Regions from separate parts of the Paraburkholderia sp. GAS38 genome, predicted to be linked through region 2. Evidence: predicted binding sites of a transcription regulator. Region 2 holds the regulator's gene; the other holds the start of a gene.
What was found. Region 2 encodes FliA, which starts transcription of late flagellar genes. Its sites were predicted from a motif close to CTAAAGTTTNNNNNNNNNNNGCCGNTA; they were not measured.
Positions count from the first base shown of each region.

Region 1: a site for FliA is predicted at 5,636-5,662, ahead of P3T42_RS04330 (DUF4088 family protein). Genes of this name have one in related genera too.

Region 1 is NZ_JBNDJO010000002.1:46,441-54,331, reverse strand. Features, by position in the region: gene P3T42_RS04375 (LutC/YkgG family protein) at 1-426, opposite strand, end outside; gene pncB (nicotinate phosphoribosyltransferase) at 556-1,752, opposite strand; gene fdxA (ferredoxin FdxA) at 2,018-2,341, shown strand; tRNA gene P3T42_RS04360 (tRNA-Asn) at 2,630-2,705, shown strand; tRNA gene P3T42_RS04355 (tRNA-Asn) at 2,766-2,841, shown strand; gene P3T42_RS04350 (CreA family protein) at 3,045-3,518, shown strand; gene P3T42_RS04345 (AraC family transcriptional regulator) at 3,581-4,408, shown strand; gene P3T42_RS04340 (AzlC family ABC transporter permease) at 4,567-5,235, shown strand; gene P3T42_RS04335 (AzlD domain-containing protein) at 5,232-5,555, shown strand; gene P3T42_RS04330 (DUF4088 family protein) at 5,822-6,601, shown strand; gene P3T42_RS04325 (ATP-dependent helicase) at 6,665-7,891, opposite strand, start outside.
Region 2 is NZ_JBNDJO010000012.1:115,463-123,353, forward strand. Features, by position in the region: gene flgA (flagellar basal body P-ring formation chaperone FlgA) at 1-1,179, shown strand, start outside; gene flgM (flagellar biosynthesis anti-sigma factor FlgM) at 1,323-1,676, shown strand; gene P3T42_RS25675 (flagella synthesis protein FlgN) at 1,753-2,196, shown strand; gene P3T42_RS25680 (RNA polymerase sigma factor FliA) at 2,438-3,172, opposite strand; gene P3T42_RS25685 (MinD/ParA family ATP-binding protein) at 3,200-4,069, opposite strand; gene flhF (flagellar biosynthesis protein FlhF) at 4,062-5,945, opposite strand; gene flhA (flagellar biosynthesis protein FlhA) at 6,213-7,891, opposite strand, start outside.

The sequences.
Region 1 (7,891 bases), on a different contig from region 2:
AGGCCCGGACAACAGCACCAGGGTGCCAGTCTCCGCAGTCGCACAGAAACAGCCTGTGATGCCGACCACGTCGCTGTCTTGCGGTTTGCGGAATTCGACGGTGAGACCCGCGGCGGCCCAGCCGAGATCCTGCAGCGTTTGCCAGGCAATTGCCTGCACCGGCAAGCCTTGCTGCGTGAGATAGCGATGCGCAGCGGCCGGCACTTCGCTCAAGGCCTCGACGGTCTCGACGCTGGTGGCCAGCTTCTGCGCCTCCTCGATAAAGCGTGCGGTGAGATCGTCCGGCATGGGCGGCCGCGGGCCTTGCGGATGACGTGCGAGATAGTCGGCGACGGCCTCGCGCTCGGAGACCGCCGGTTCGGCGTCGCGCCCCTGCGCCGCGCGGATGCGCGCGAGAATGTTGCGGCGGGCGATCGATGTATCCATGGGCGAAGTCCTCGCGAGGTTGCCGTTGCGATAGCCGTGCGGCATCGCGAGGATTATACCGGCCACCCCGCGCGCAAACACTCGTCCGGATGGCCAGGGTGGGCACACGAAGCGCGTTCGCCGCGAACCTTAGTTCGACACTTCCTCGTCCGGCTGTTTGATGCCGAACACCTGGCGCAGATAGGCGAGATAGGCCTTGTCGTCGCACATGTTCTTGCCCGGCGAATCCGACAGCTTGGCTACCGGCTGGCCGTTGCAGCGAACCATCTTGATCACGATCTGCAGCGGGTTATAGCCCAGGTCGTTGGTGAGGTTGGTGCCGACGCCGAACGCCAATTTGCAGCGGCCGCGGAAGCGTTCGTACAGTTGCAGGACCTTCGGGATATCCAGCGCGTCCGAGAACACCAGGATCTTGGTACGCGGGTCGCAGCGGTTCGCTTCGTAGTGCCTGAGCAGGCGCTCGCCCCACTCGAACGGATCGCCGGAGTCGTGGCGCGCGCCGTCGAACAGCTTGCAGAAGTACATGTCGAAATCGCGCAGGAACGCTTCCATGCCGTACACGTCCGAGAGCGCAATGCCGAGGTCGCCGCGATATTCCTTCGCCCACATCTCGAAGCCGTAGATCTGCGAATCGCGCAGCCGCGGTCCGAGCGCCTGGCAGGCCTGCAGATACTCGTGCGCCATCGTGCCGAGCGGCGTCAGGCCGTGCTTCATGGCGTAAAAGACATTGCTCGTGCCGGTGAACTGTTCGCCGAGATCGTCTTTCAGCGTGAGGATGACCTCTTCGTGCCAGCGCTTCGAGAAGCGGCGCCGCGTGCCGTAATCGGCGATCTTGCAGTCCGCGAATTCGGGGCGTGCGCCGAGCAGCTTGATCTTTTCGGAGAGACGCTCGCGGCCTTCGCCGTAGGCCGGCTCCCGCTGCGTATTGCGGAAGTAGACCTCGTTGACGATCGCCAGCACCGGAATCTCGAACAGGATCGTGTGCAGCCACGGACCTTTGATCTCGATGTCGATTTCGCCGTTGCCCTTCGGCGAAGGCGTGATCGAAATGTACTTGTCGTTCAGATGGAAGAGCGCGAGGAACTCGATGAAGTCGCCCTTGATGAAGCGCATGCGCCGCAGGTAGTCGAGTTCGTCGTCGGTAAAGCGCAACTCGCACAGCTTGCGCACTTCCTCGCGGATCTCCTCGATATACGGCACGAGGTCGACGTTCTGGGTCCGGCAGCGGAAGCGGTATTCCACGCTCGCGGCAGGGAAATGATGCAGAACCACCTGCATCATCGTGAACTTGTACAGATCAGTATCGAGCAGTGAAGTAATAATCATGATGGTACGAACCGACTGCAGGAGAAACGGAAGGCCTCAGCGGGCCCATGCGCCTGCGGCACGCCCCGGCGCGCCGACCTGACGCATGTTACCCGAATGCGCACGGCCATATCGCGCCGGCGGCCCGGCTGCCTGAGGCGCCATAAACTAATCACGAAAACGTATAAACCGGTTGGGCCACCGCTGCATACGCCACTTGACGTTACGTTACAATAGCGCTTTTGGCGTTTCGCCTCCCCAGATACCGCATGCAGGAGCTGCCTGAATGACTCACGTTGTGACCGAAAGCTGCATCAAGTGCCGCTATACCGACTGCGTTGATGTGTGCCCGGTGGACTGCTTTCGCGAAGGTCCCAACTTCCTCGCGATCGACCCCGATGAGTGCATCGACTGTGCTGTGTGCGTCGCCGAATGTCCGGTGAACGCCATCTACGCGGAAGAAGACGTGCCGGGCGACCAGCAGGACTTCATCGCGCTGAACGCCGATCTCGCCAAAGGCTGGCCCAGCATCACGAAAACCAAAGCTCCGCTGCCCGAGGCAGACGAGTTCAAGGACGTGAAGGAAAAGCTGACCCTGCTCGCCCGCTGAGCGGCCATGGGCGGTGCGCCCGCCTGGCCAGGGCTTCAGCGCGGCGCGCCTGTCGACCAGCGTTCGCGCTTTAGCTGTCGACGAGAGTTCGCGCTTCAGCTGTCGACCAGAGTTCGCGCTTCAGCGCGTTACTCTGGTCCCATGCAAAGCTCGTTACTCCGGTCCCATGCAAAGCTCGTTACTCTGGTCCCATGCAAGATGCTCGCGGTTCGAATGAAATAGAGATGGGCTCAGGGTATTGACAGGTCCTGGAGCACCCCCTACAATTTCGTTCTCTGCTTTTGCTGTTCCCCGATAGCTCAGTTGGTAGAGCGCCGGACTGTTAATCCGTAGGTCCCTGGTTCGAGCCCAGGTCGGGGAGCCAAGAATTGCAAAAGGCCCGTTAACCAAAACGGGCTTTTTTATGTAAAGGTTGTACTGCTGTTCCTCGATAGCTCAGTCGGTAGAGCGCCGGACTGTTAATCCGTAGGTCCCTGGTTCGAGCCCAGGTCGAGGAGCCAAAAAATTCGAAGGCCCGCATCCGTGCGGGCCTTTTTGTTTTGGCGCTACGCAACATATCAATGTGCGCAACGGATGCGAGCCGCTTCGGCCGTCCTATATTCCGCGCTCCCCTTCGGCGGTCCCCACACACTCACACACCCACCTGCGTCAGGCTTGCCGTTATACGATGGTACTTTCCCTGCGCGATCATTCCGGTCTCCCGATGAAATCCACCTTGTTGTGCGTCACCCTCGCCGCTGCTGCGCTCTTCGCTCCGCTCGCCCACAGCGAGGAAGTGGCCAGCGTCAACACCAACTTCCATCTCACCGGCTCCGACCGCGTGGTGGTCGAGGCCTACGACGATCCGCTCGTCAACGGCGTCACCTGCTATGTCTCGCGAGCCCGCACGGGCGGCATCAAAGGTACGCTGGGTATCGCGGAAGATCCCACGGAGGCGTCGATTGCCTGCCGGCAAGTCGGTGCGATCAAATTCACCGGACCGCTCAAACAGCAAGCCGATGTGTTTTCCATGAGCATGTCGCTGATCTTCAAGACCCTGCACGTCGTGCGCGTGGTCGACGCGAAGCGCAACACGCTGGTGTATCTGACCTATAGCGACCGGGTCGCGAGCGGCAGCGCAAAAAACAGCGTGACAGCCGTGCCGATGCCCGCCGGCACGACCATTCCGCTTAAGTGAAAGCGGCCAGGCCGGTATCGGTCCGCCCGCGCTAAACTGGCAGACCGAGCTGGACTTTCATCATGACCGTCACCCGTTTCCGCGATTCCGCCCGCTACTGGCGCACGCCGCTTTTGCCCGGCGCGGATCTGCTCACAGCCGAATATCACGATCACGAGTTTTCGCCGCATTGGCATGACGCGTACACCATCCCGGTGATCGTGGCCGGCGCGGAGGGCTACCGGTATCTGGGCACGGACTACGTCGCCGAAGCGGGTAGCGTGCCCATCATCAATCCGGGTGAACTGCATACGGGCGCGCGGGCGATCGAGGCAGGCTGGCGCTATCGCGTGCTGTATGCGCCGGTGGACTTCCTCCAGCAACTCGCCTCAGACGTCGCCGGCCAGCAGCAGGATTTGCCATGGTTCGAACCCGGCGTGATCCGCGATCCGGGGCTCGCCCAGCGCCTCGCCCGCGCTCACCGTCTGCTCGAAGCGCAAGCCGATCCGCTCGTGGCTGAAGCCGCGATGCTCGACGCCCTGTCGACACTGCTCGTCCGCTATTCGGGCAGCCAGAGCAGGCCGGCGCGGCTCGCCTCGGACGACGCGCGCGTGGCCACCATGAAAGAGCGTCTGACCGGCGACCTCACCACCCCGCTGCAGCTAGCCGAGCTCGCGGGCGCCGTGGGCCTGTCGCCGTTCCACGCCGCGCGCCTCTTTGCCGAGAGCACCGGTCTGCCGCCGCATGCGTGGCGCAACCAGGTCCGGCTGCAACGGGCGCTGGCGCCATTGCGTGCGGGCGTGTCGGTCACCGAGGTGGCTGCGGCCAGCGGTTTCACAGACCAAAGCCACTTCACGCGGCATTTCCGGCGCATGTTCGGGGTACCGCCGGGGCGCTGGCAGGCCGCCTGAGCGCAGGCGCGCCGACACAGCCCCCCCACCGCAAGAACGTACAAGCGCTCCCACCCCGCCGCAGCTATGCTCGGCGGACCAAGGAGACAAGATTGACCCACCCCAACCACTCGACCCGACTCGCCGAACTCACCGCCGGCGCCCGCGACATCATCCCCATGATGGTCGGCGCGGCGCCGTTCGGCGTGATCTTCGGCACGCTCGTCACGTCCGGCCCGCTGCACCTGTGGCACGGCCAATTGATGTCGCTCGTCGTCTTCGCCGGCTCGGCCCAGTTCATTGCGCTGGGCCTGATAGCCGGCCACGCGAGTTTCGCCGTGGTGCTGGCCACCACCCTCGTCGTCAACCTGCGCCACGTGCTGTACAGCGCCACGCTCGCCCCCTACGTCTCGCATCTGCCGCTGCGCTGGCGGCTCGCGCTCGGCGGCGTGCTCACCGACGAAGTCTTCGCCGTCGCCTGGTCGCACTACCGGCACCATCCGCCCGGCTCGGTGAGTCCGTACTACTTCCTCGGCGCGGGCCTCGCCATGTATCTCAACTGGCAGATCTGGACGCTCGCCGGCCTGCTGTTCGGCGCGGCGTTCCCCGGTCTGCAGTCGCTCGGGCTCGATTTCGCCATGGTCGCCACCTTTATCGCGATCGTCGTGCCGCAACTGGTCGCGCTGCGGTACCTCGCCGCCGCGGCCACCTCGGGCGCGCTGGCTTTCTTCTGGCAGGCCTGGCCGTACAAGCTGGGCCTGCTTGGTGCGGTGTTCGCGGGGGTCGTGGTCGGCGTCCTGCTGTCGCGCCCCGGCAGCCAACGGCGCACGGCGGAGGTGGCGCAATGAACTACGTCGTTCTGATTCTCGGCATGGCGCTGATCACCTGGACGATCCGCGCGGCCGTGTTCGTGCTCGGCGACCGGCTGGTATTCCCGCCGCTGGTGCGCACCGCCCTCGGCTTCGTGCCGGTGACGGTGCTGACCGCCATCATCGTGCCGATGGCCGTCTCGCCGCACGGCGGCGGCGCCGAGCTGACCTGGCGCAATCCGCAGTTGATTGGGGCGCTTGCCGCCGTGGCGGTCAGTGCGCTGACCCGCCGGCCGCTGCTGACGATTGCCGTCGGACTCGCCGTATTTTTCGTCTGGCAGGGCGTCGTGCTCAAATAGAGTTGGCCATCTGATTGCGCCGCGCGCCTTGTGCAGCGCCGCAATCGACGCGACTCCCGGTTCCGGAAGCGCATCGTACCCTCAAGTTTTACCCTGGTCCGCCGTTATGCAGTCGAGGTCCGCTCGTCGGGAAGGTATCCCCGCTGGTTACGCGGCAACAAAGCAGGATCAACCGCGTCGAGCATCGACGTCGCCCTCTCACGGGGGCAGTTCGCAGATGGCGGCACTTTTGCGATGCCACGCGGGAGGACCAAACGGGATAAGACATGGGTCAGATCACCCTTTCACTCAAAGACGAAACCCTCGCCACCTTGCGCAAGGACTTCGACGCTTTTTTGCGCGTCTCGCTGAAGCTCGACCCGCAGTTCGCGACGCCGTCGTTTGAGGACTTTCTGCGCGCCAAGCTGCTCGACAACATGGTGCCGCTCACCGAACACGCGGTGAAGCGGATGTTGCAGGGCGGCCAGTACGCGTGGGCCAAACGCACGCTGGACAAGGAATTTCCGGACGTCGTGGCGATTTTGATGCAGCAGGCCTCCGAGTTCGGCTTCGGCTTTGCGTCGCGCTCGGAATGGACCCCTGAGGAACTGGCCAAGCAGTGCCACGACTGGGCCGCGGCGATCGTCAAGGAGTCGGAAGGCGATGCCTCGCTGGTCGATCCGCTCGCCGCGCAGATCAAGGGCGCCGCGCAGGACATCCAGGCGCTGGAAGAAGCCATGCAGACGCCCGCCTGGCGGCTCGTCGAGTCGCTGCGGCAGCGGGTGTACGAAGCCAAGGTGGCCTGCGAGACGAGCATCGGCAGCACCGCGCGCGAAAAGCTCGGCGAACTGCGCGGCCTGTTGCGCCTCGGCATCTCGCACGGCTCGTTCCAGAAACAGGAAGCGCAGCAGATCATGGAATACCTGCGTCTGCTGAAGCCGGAAATCTTCGTCGAAGAACCCTACGATGTGTTCTCGCGGCTCGCGGCGTGGCTACGCGCTTTCTTTACGCCGCCTCCGCGGCCGGCGCAGCCACGGCAGCAGCAACAGCCGCGGCAGACACGTTAAACGCGTTGCGGGCTAGCCGCGGTCCTACGAGGTGCGTGGTGCTGCACGGCCGCCGCACCGCGCTCAGTCCCACATGCTCTTGAGCTTCGCCGCAATGTCGAGCTTCGCCTGCGCCGCCGCGGCAAGTCCCGCTGCGCTCGGCGCGGCGGGCTCGACCACGCGCGGCCAGGCGTAGGCGTCGAACAACGGCATCAGATGCGCCGGGATAAAGCGCGTGCGCGACGCCCAAACGTGGCGGTCGCCCAGATGCGTCTGGTTATGCACATAGAAGCGCTGCGGCACGACGATATGGAGATCCTCCTTGGCGCGCGTCATCGCCACATATAGCAGGCGACGCTCCTCGTCGATTTCCGCATCGCTGCCGGTGCCGAGATCCGACGGAATGCAACCGTCGACGCCGTTCAGCACAAACACATTGCGCCATTCCTGCCCTTTCGCCGAGTGAATCGTCGAGAGGATCAGGTAGTCCTCGTCGAGCAGGGGCACGCCGGATTCGCCGCTGGTAGCATCGGGCGGATCGAGCGTCAGCTCCGTGAGGAAGCGCTCGCGCGATGCGTAGGTGGCGGCGATGCTCTCCATTTGCAGCAGGTCCGCGTGACGCATGGCAGCGTCTTCGTGATTGCGTTCGAGGTGCGGCTCGTACCAGCGGCGGATCAACTCGAACTCGGCCGGCCACGACGAGCTTCGACTGCACACGCTCGACATCAGCGCGACAAAGGGCGGCCAGTCTTCGAGCGCGCGCGGCGGCGGGACGAAGGCGGCGAGCGCGTTGGCGGTATCGCCGCCCGCCACGCCACGCGCCGCCACGGCATCGAGCAGCCGTGCGGCCGTGGCCGGCCCGACGCCAGGCAGAAGCTGCATGACCCGAAACCCGGCGACGCGATCACGCGGATTCTCCGCCCAGCGCAGCACTGCCAGCACATCTTTCACGTGCACGGAATCGAGAAACTTGAGGCCGCCGAACTTCACGAACGGGATGTTGCGCCGGGTCAGTTCGACCTCCAGCGCGGCGCTATGATGCGCGGCGCGAAACAGCACCGCCTGCGCTTTCAGCTTCATGCCGGCTTCGCGCGCTTCAAGTATCTGCTCGACCACGTAGCGCGCCTGATCGGCTTCATCCGCCACGCTCACAAGACGCGGGCGTTGAGCAGACGCCTTGTCGGTCCAGAGGTTTTTTGTGAAGCGTTCGGTAGCGAGCCCGATTACCGCGTTCGACGCGGCCAGAATGGGCTGCGTGGAGCGATAGTTACGCTCGAGCGTGACCTGTTTCGCGGGCGGATTGAAGTGGCC
Region 2 (7,891 bases):
GTGATTCCCGGATCCGGCGAGGATGCCGCGCCCAACACCCCCGTCATGGTGGCCGCGCCGCAAGGCAGTCCCGCGAACAACCCCAACCTCACCCGCGTCAATCTGAGTCCGGCGCTCGCCGCCAGCCAGGTCGTGCCGGTGATCGTGAGCGCGGCGCCGCAGCGCCCCTATGCCGCGTCCGTGCGGCCGGTCAATGCGGCGCCGGCTGTCGCGCCGACCGCGGCACCCGCGAGCGATGTCGAAATCGACAGCCTGGCTTCGCGCGGTGAGCCGCCCGAACTCGGCGCCAGTGCGCCGGTCCGCAATCCGGCGCCGCGTGTCGCCGCCGCACCGGTTCAAACCTTGGTGCCGGCACAAAACCGCACGCAGGCCTTGGCCGAGGCGGCGCAACGCGAACAGGCGGTGCGCGCCCTGCAGCGCGCCCAGGCGGCGCAAGCGGCGGCCCATCCCGTGTTCAGCCCGGCGGTTCAGCCCGCTCAGGTGGCTCAAACCGCACAAGCCGCACAGATCGCTCAGGCATCCCAACCGGTTCAGGCCGCCCAGCCGGTGCCGGCAGGCCAGGAAGACGGCGAGCTGATCCACGCCGCGGCAATGGATTTCCTCCAGCAGCAGGTGAACGGTCTGCCCGGCAAGGTCGAACTGAGCGTCGCGCCGGCCTTCCCGCGCGGCCTCGCGGCCTGCGCCACGCTGCAGCCTTTCATGCCGAACGGTGCGCGCCTGTGGGGCCGCACGACGGTGGGCGTGCGCTGCACGAGCGGGCATCCGTGGACCGTCTGGCTGCAGGCCAAGGTCTCGGTGCATGCCACTTACTACGTCGCCGCGCGCGCCATGATGCCCGGCGAGGTGGTCTCGGAAGCCGACATGGTCAGCCGCGACGGCGATCTGACAATGCTGCCGATGTCGATCATCACCGCGCCGTCGCAGGCGATCGGTTCGGTCACGTTGATGCGGGTGGGCGCAGGCCTGCCGCTGCGTCAGGACATGTTGAAGAGTGCGGCCTCGGTGACGGCGGGGTCGATGGTGCGGGTGGTGGCGCAGGGCGACGGCTTTTCGATTTCGTCGGAAGGCAACGCCCTGAGCAATGCGACGCCGGGTCAGCCGGTCAAGGTGAGGACGTCCAGTGGGCAGATCCTCATGGGAATCGTCAAGGACAGTTCAACGGTTCAGATCCAGATGTGATCCGGACCTGAAACCGGGAGGGCGACCGGGGGATTCACAGGACAGTCTGGCCGGCAGCGCCGTTACAAAGGGATACACCGATTGCGCTAAAGTTTGGATTCTTGAGTGCCGTTATAAGAATCAAATCGTTCAGGAAGCCAATCGTGAAAATCGATTCCACCACCAACACCCAGCCAGACAGCCTGACTAACGGCGCGACGCGTACGCAGCAGGACAGTCTGACTCCGGCGGCTACCACCGCCCAAGGCGCGGCATCCACCGCGCAAGCCGCCACCGGTTCGGGGGGCGACGCGAATGTGAGCCTGTCGGGCCTGTCGTCCGACCTGCGCAACCTGGCAGCATCGGGTTCGGCGGACATCGACACCGCTCACGTCGAATCGATCAAGGCGGCCATCCAGAATGGCACGCTGACCATCGATCCGGGCAAGATTGCTGACGGCGTGCTCGAAACCACGCGCAGCCTGCTGCAAACGAGAGCCCCGGCGACCGGCAATTAAGGCTGGACGCCGTCAGGCGACACCTTGAAACCCTGACCCGCACAGCACGTGCGGGCCGCTGTGAAAGCGAGTTGTGATGAAAGACGCGCTGCTTGCCACCGTCATCGACGAGTACACCACCATCGAAGAATTCGCCTCGGTGCTGGTCGTCGAACAGAAGGCGTTGACCCAGGTGGATCCGGCCGAGATGCTGCGGCCGATCGTCGAAAAGAAAACCGAACTGGTTGGCAAGCTGGCGACGCTGGAGAAGCTGCGCGACGCCCAGCTCGCCGAAATGGGCTTTCCGGGTGGCTGGAGCGGCATCGAACTCGCCGCCGGCCGCGACCCGAAGCTCGCCGCGCAATGGACCTTGCTGCAGCAGTCCGTGGAGCGCGCGCATCGCTCCAACAAGACCAATGGCGTGCTGATCCGTACCCGCATGGAATACAACCAGCGCGCCCTCGACGTGCTGCAGGTTCGTCCGCCGAAACCTTCGCTCTACGGGCCGGATGGACGCGTGCCGGGGTTCGGCGCACTCTGAGTTTGCGCCTGGGCGGTGGCATGGCTTCCGCCCCGCTTGCATAGCGCTTTATCCGCACCTTCTCCGCGCGCACGGTGTGTCGTGCGCCGCTCTGCTGTTTCCTTCCTGCTTCGCGCTCCGCCGCAAAAAAATGCCGTCACGAGGACGGCATCATTTGCGCTCATTCGCGCGGTTCAATCGCGTTCAATCGCTTTGATTCGACCTGCGTCTGCGACGGCGAACCGTCGGCAGATCACCCGCATTATTCAGCCTCGGCCTTCGCCCACGCCATCTCGCGCAGACGCGTGCGCAGGCGCGCCACCGCCTGGCTGTGCAACTGGCAAACCCGCGACTCGCTGACTTCCATCACCGCGCCGATCTCGCGCAGGTTCATGCCGCGCTCGTAGTACAGCGACATCAACAGCTTCTCGCGATCCGGCAGACGCTCGATCGCATCGACCAGCGCCGCACGCAGGCTTTCGTCGAGCAGCGCGGAGAGCGGGTCCGAGTGATCGACGCAGTAGCGGTCGAGGAACGGCTCGTCGTCGGCGGAACGGTCGAAGTCTTCGTAATAGATCAACTGGCTGCCATGCAGGTCCTGCAGCATCGACTGATATTCGTCGAGCGGCATCTTCAGATGGCCGGCAATTTCGGTCTCGCTCGCCGAGCGGCCCAGCGTCTGTTCGACCTGATGCACGGCTGTCTCCACCTCACGCGAGGTGCGGCGCAGGCTGCGCGGCAACCAGTCGTTGCTGCGCAGCTCGTCCAGCATCGCGCCGCGAATCCGCTGGCTCGCATAGGTCTCGAACTGCGCGCCCTGGTCTTCCTTGTACCGGCTCGCAGCATCCAGCAGCCCGATCATGCCGGCCTGAATCAGATCGTCGAGATCGACGCTCGCCGGCATTTTCGCGACTAGCTGCAAGCCGAGCCGCCGCACCAGCGGCGCGTACTTCGTCAGAACCTCGGCTTGGGAAATCTTTCCCTGAGCGTTGTACATCGTGCTCCCCTTGTCCGCACCGCCCCTTCAGGCGGGCTGCGCAGACGGTTGGTCGGCGTGTTGCGCCGCTGTTACTGTCGTCTGCGCTACCCAGTGGTGACGTGACGACATCGCTGGCCGCATCGGCCAGTACTGCAATTCGGCGGCGAGGTGCCGGTAATCGCGCGCAGCAGGTGTCGACGGAAACGCGTCGACGACGCAGCGCGACAGTTCGAGCGCCCGGGCCATGCGCGGATCGGCGGCGATACAGCCGGCGTCGTCCAGCGACACGGTCAGATAACGCCCCGCCACCCCCGCGAGGTTTTCAAATGCGGTGTGCGCGTCGGTGACGCTTTGCACGTGATTCACCAGCACGCGGAACTGACCGATGCCGTGTGCGTAATGCAGACGCTTCATGCAGGCGTAGGCGTCGGTGATCGCCTGCGCGGCCATCCGCGTCACGATCATCAGGTCATGCGCCTGCATGGCGAGCGCGGAGAGCTGGCCCAGCCGGTCGAGTTGCGCGTCGATCAGCACGACGTCCGCGGGACCTTCCAGCACCACGCTCAATTGCGCCGCGCTGTAGCCTTCACGATTGCCGCGCGGGGCGCTCAGCACGGCAAAACCGAGTGGGTGGCGCGCCACCGCCGCGTCGAGCGGCATCTCGCCGCGCACTACCGCCGCGAAGTTGCCCGCGCCGCGCATGCCGCCGAGCATCGCGCTCACCGAGTGATCGCCGAGACACTCGTCGATCACCAGTACATCCTTGCCCTGTTCGGCCAGTGCCGCCGCCAGGTTGACGACCGTCGTGGTGCAACCCACGCTGGTCGAGCCGCCCGTCACCGCCACGACCCGTGATCCGCTGCGCGCCAGCAGGCGCCGCAGTCCTTCTGCCTGATCGGAAACGACTTTATCCAAAACGTACCTCGTGCAGTTCGGCCGTCGAGCGCGCGGAGAGCGCCGAAAGCAAGGCCGGAATATCGTCGTCGTGCGGCACGAACGGCGAACTGTCGCGCGGAATACAGAAGGCGCTTTTGATGAGGAATTTCCTGGTGGCGACGTACAGGTTCTCGGGCACCTTCTGCCCGGTCGAGACGTAGTGCACCGGCAGCTTGTAGCGGATCACCGTGTCGAGCACGCCGCCCAGGTTGGTCGCTTCGTCGAGCTTGGTGAGGATGCAGCCGGCGAGCGGCTGTTGATCCGGCGCGCGCTGGTAGGCCTGCACGACTTCGTTGAGCGTGTCGCCGTGGCTGGTCGCGTTGAGCAGCAGGAGGCGCTGCACCGGTTGACCGGCGCGGCACAGCATGGCGATCTGGTCGGACACGAGGCGGTCGCGCTGGCTCATGCCGATCGTGTCGATCAGCACGATGTGCTTGTTGCGCAGCTCGGCGAGCGCCAGTTGCAGGTCGGCGCCGTCCTTCACCGCGTGTACCGAGACGCCGAGGATCTTGCCGAAGATGCGCAGTTGCTCGTGGCCGCCGATCCGGTAGCTGTCGGTGGTCAGGAGCGCCACCTTGCTGGCGCCGAAGCGCATCACGCAACGGGCGGCGAGCTTGGCCGTGGTGGTGGTCTTGCCGACGCCCGTCGGGCCCATCAGGGCGAACACACCGCCGCGCTCCATCAGCGCGTCTTCGTTTTCCATCACCGGCAGGTTCGACTCGAGCACATTACGCACCCAGTCCATTCCGCCTTCCATGTTGTCGACTTCGGCCGGCAGGTTGTCGACCATCATCTGCACCAGTTGCGCGGAGAAGCCCGCAGCGAACAGGTGTTTGGTGAGCGAGGCGCGCGTCGGGCTGCGGCGCTGGCGGTCGGCCCACAGGAGGCCGGCGAAGTGTTCCTCCATCATGCCGCGCATCGAGGAGAGCTCGCTCATCACCGTTTCGTTGACGACCTGCTCCATGCGCGCCTTGATGGTTTCCGTGACGCTGGCGGCGCTATTGCCGGCTGCGCGCGCATCGTCCGCCGGGCTCATCTTCTGGGCGGCGCGGCGGGCCGCGAGTTGCGCGGCTTCGCGGGCCCAGTCGGGCGTGTCGGCGGTGCCGAACGACGTGCGCGCACCGACCTGGATCTCGACCGGTGCGCCGAGGCCCTTCGCCATCGCCGCAGCCGGCGTCATCGACGAAGGACGGGCGCTGTAGGCGCCCTGCTGCTTGCCGGCGATGTTGCGAGCGTGATCGATCAGCCACGGGTTCGATTCGGCCATCGTGCGGGGAGCAACCGGGGCGACCGGCGCCGGCGGCACGCCTGCGGCCTTCAGGACGTCGGCGCGAATGTCGTCGCTGCTACGCGGCACCTGCGGGATCGGCGAGGCCTGTGCAGACGGGGCAGCTTGCGGCGCGGGAGCGATCTGCGAGGCGTGGGCGGCTTGCGAGTTCAGCGGCGCCGGCGTGCCGGTTTGCGGCAGCGCGCCGGCCGGCTGTTCCGCGGCTGCGCTGGCCGGTGCGGCGTGTGCGCTTGCCGCCGGCGTGTTGCTGGCCGACATGCTCTCGGTGCCGGCTTCCGGGCTCGCGCCGAACACCGACGAAAACACGTCCGGCATGCCGCTCGCGTACGGATTGGCCTGCATCATCGGGGCCCGCGCGGGGGCGGCCAGGGCGGGCGCGGCTGCGCTCGCGCCGTCGCGCGACTTCGGGGTGATCGCTGCCAGGTCGCTATCGGCGAGCGCGACGATCTCGACGGTGCCGTCTTCGATCGTGCGGTTCGACAGCACGACCGCGTCGGGGCCCAGAGCCTCGCGAACGAGGCGCAGCGCGTCGCGACTGGTAGCACCGACAAATTTACGAATGTTCAAGCTGGACCCCCGATGAGGTTAACGGACCGGCAACATACCGCTTCCCATTGAGATCAATTATTGCGAAAGATGTCGAGCGACGATCGGTTGATAAAGGCCGGGAAAGGTGGGCAATTCGCTTGATGGACAGGGGACCGGCGCCGCTCCGCGCAGGCGGTAAACCCGCATGGCGGGATCTTGCGGACGGGATGAAAAACCATCGGTAAGGCGCAAACGAAAACCGGCGCATGGAGCGCCGGTTCCGTTGCGGGCTGAGACGGACACGCCCTACCCGCCGATCAGATTCACCACCTTGACGTTGCGCGTGTCGGGCACTTCCGCATACGACAGCACTTTCAGTTGCGGCAAACTGCGCCGCAGGAAACGCGCGAGCATCGGCCGCAGCGCGTGCTGCACCAGCAGCACAGGCGAGAGCCCCAGGTTCTGTTGCCGCGTCATGGCCTTTTGCGTCTCGGTCATCAGCGTATGAGCGAGGCCCGGTTCGAGGCCGGGGTTCGCGCCCGTCGACAGCGCCTGCGAGAGCACGCGCTCGAGGTTCGAATCGAGGCCCATCACCTGCATGTCGCCGATGCCGGGGAACCACTGCTGGGTAATCGCGCGCCCCAGCGCAAGACGCACCACCGCGGTCAGCTCGTGCGGATCGCTGACCTTCGGCGTATGTTCGGCCAGCGCTTCGAGAATCGTGCGCATGTCGCGGATCGGCACACCTTCTTCCAGCAGGTTCTGCAGCACCTTCTGCAGCGTGGTGAGCGAGAGCGCCTTCGGAATCAGATCGTCGACCAGCGACGGCGTGTCCTTCTGCATCCGCTCGATCAGCGCCTGGATCTCGCGGCGGCCGAGCAGTTCGGAGGCATGCGTGACGACCAGATGGTTCAGGTGCGTCGCGACCACCGTGCTCGAATCGACCACCGTGTAGCCGTACACCTGGGCCTGCTCGCGCAGATTGGTATCGATCCAGATGGCCGGCAGGCCGAACGCCGGATCCTGGGTCGGCGTGCCCGGCAGCGCCGCGCTGACCTGACCCGGGTTGATGGCGAGCCACTGGCCCGGATAAGCCTCGCCGACGCCGACCTCGACGCCCTTCAAGGCGATCCGGTAACCGTTGGGCCGCAATTCGAGGTTGTCGCGGATATGGATCACCGGCGGCAGGAAGCCGATTTCCTGGGCGAACTTCTTGCGGATGCTCTTGATGCGCTTGAGCAGTTCGCCGTCCGAATTCTTGTCGACGAGCGGAATCAAGCGGTAGCCGACTTCGAGACCGAGCGTGTCGATCATCGTCACGTCGTCCCAGCTGGCCTCGGTGTTCTCGGCCGGCGTGAGCGCCGCCGGCACGACGTCGACCTGGGCCGACGCGGTCTTCAGGTCGGTCGCGCGCTTCTTCATCATCCGGCCCATCTGGATCAGGCCGCCGCCCAGCAGCAGGAAGGCAAAGTGCGGCATGCCCGGAATCAGGCCCATCAGTACGAGAATGCAACCCGTGATGACCAGCACGCGCGGGTTCGTGAACAACTGCCCGGTCAACTGCGTGCCGATGTCTTCGTTGGTCGCGACGCGCGACACGATCACACCGGCGGCCGTCGAGATCACCAGCGACGGGATCTGCGCCACCAGCCCGTCGCCGATGGTGAGCAGCGTGTAGACCTTGCCGGCCGCGGCGAAATCCATGTTGTGCTGGACCACGCCGACGATCAGCCCGCCGATGATGTTGATCACCATGATCAGCAGGCCGGCGATCGCATCGCCGCGCACGAACTTGCTCGCGCCGTCCATCGAACCGTAGAACTCGGCTTCCTGGCCGACTTCGAGGCGCCGCTTGCGGGCCTGCTCTTCGTTGATGAGGCCGGCGTTCAGGTCGGCGTCGATCGCCATCTGCTTGCCCGGCATCGCGTCGAGCGTGAAGCGCGCGGACACTTCGGCGATCCGGCCCGCACCCTTGGTGATCACCA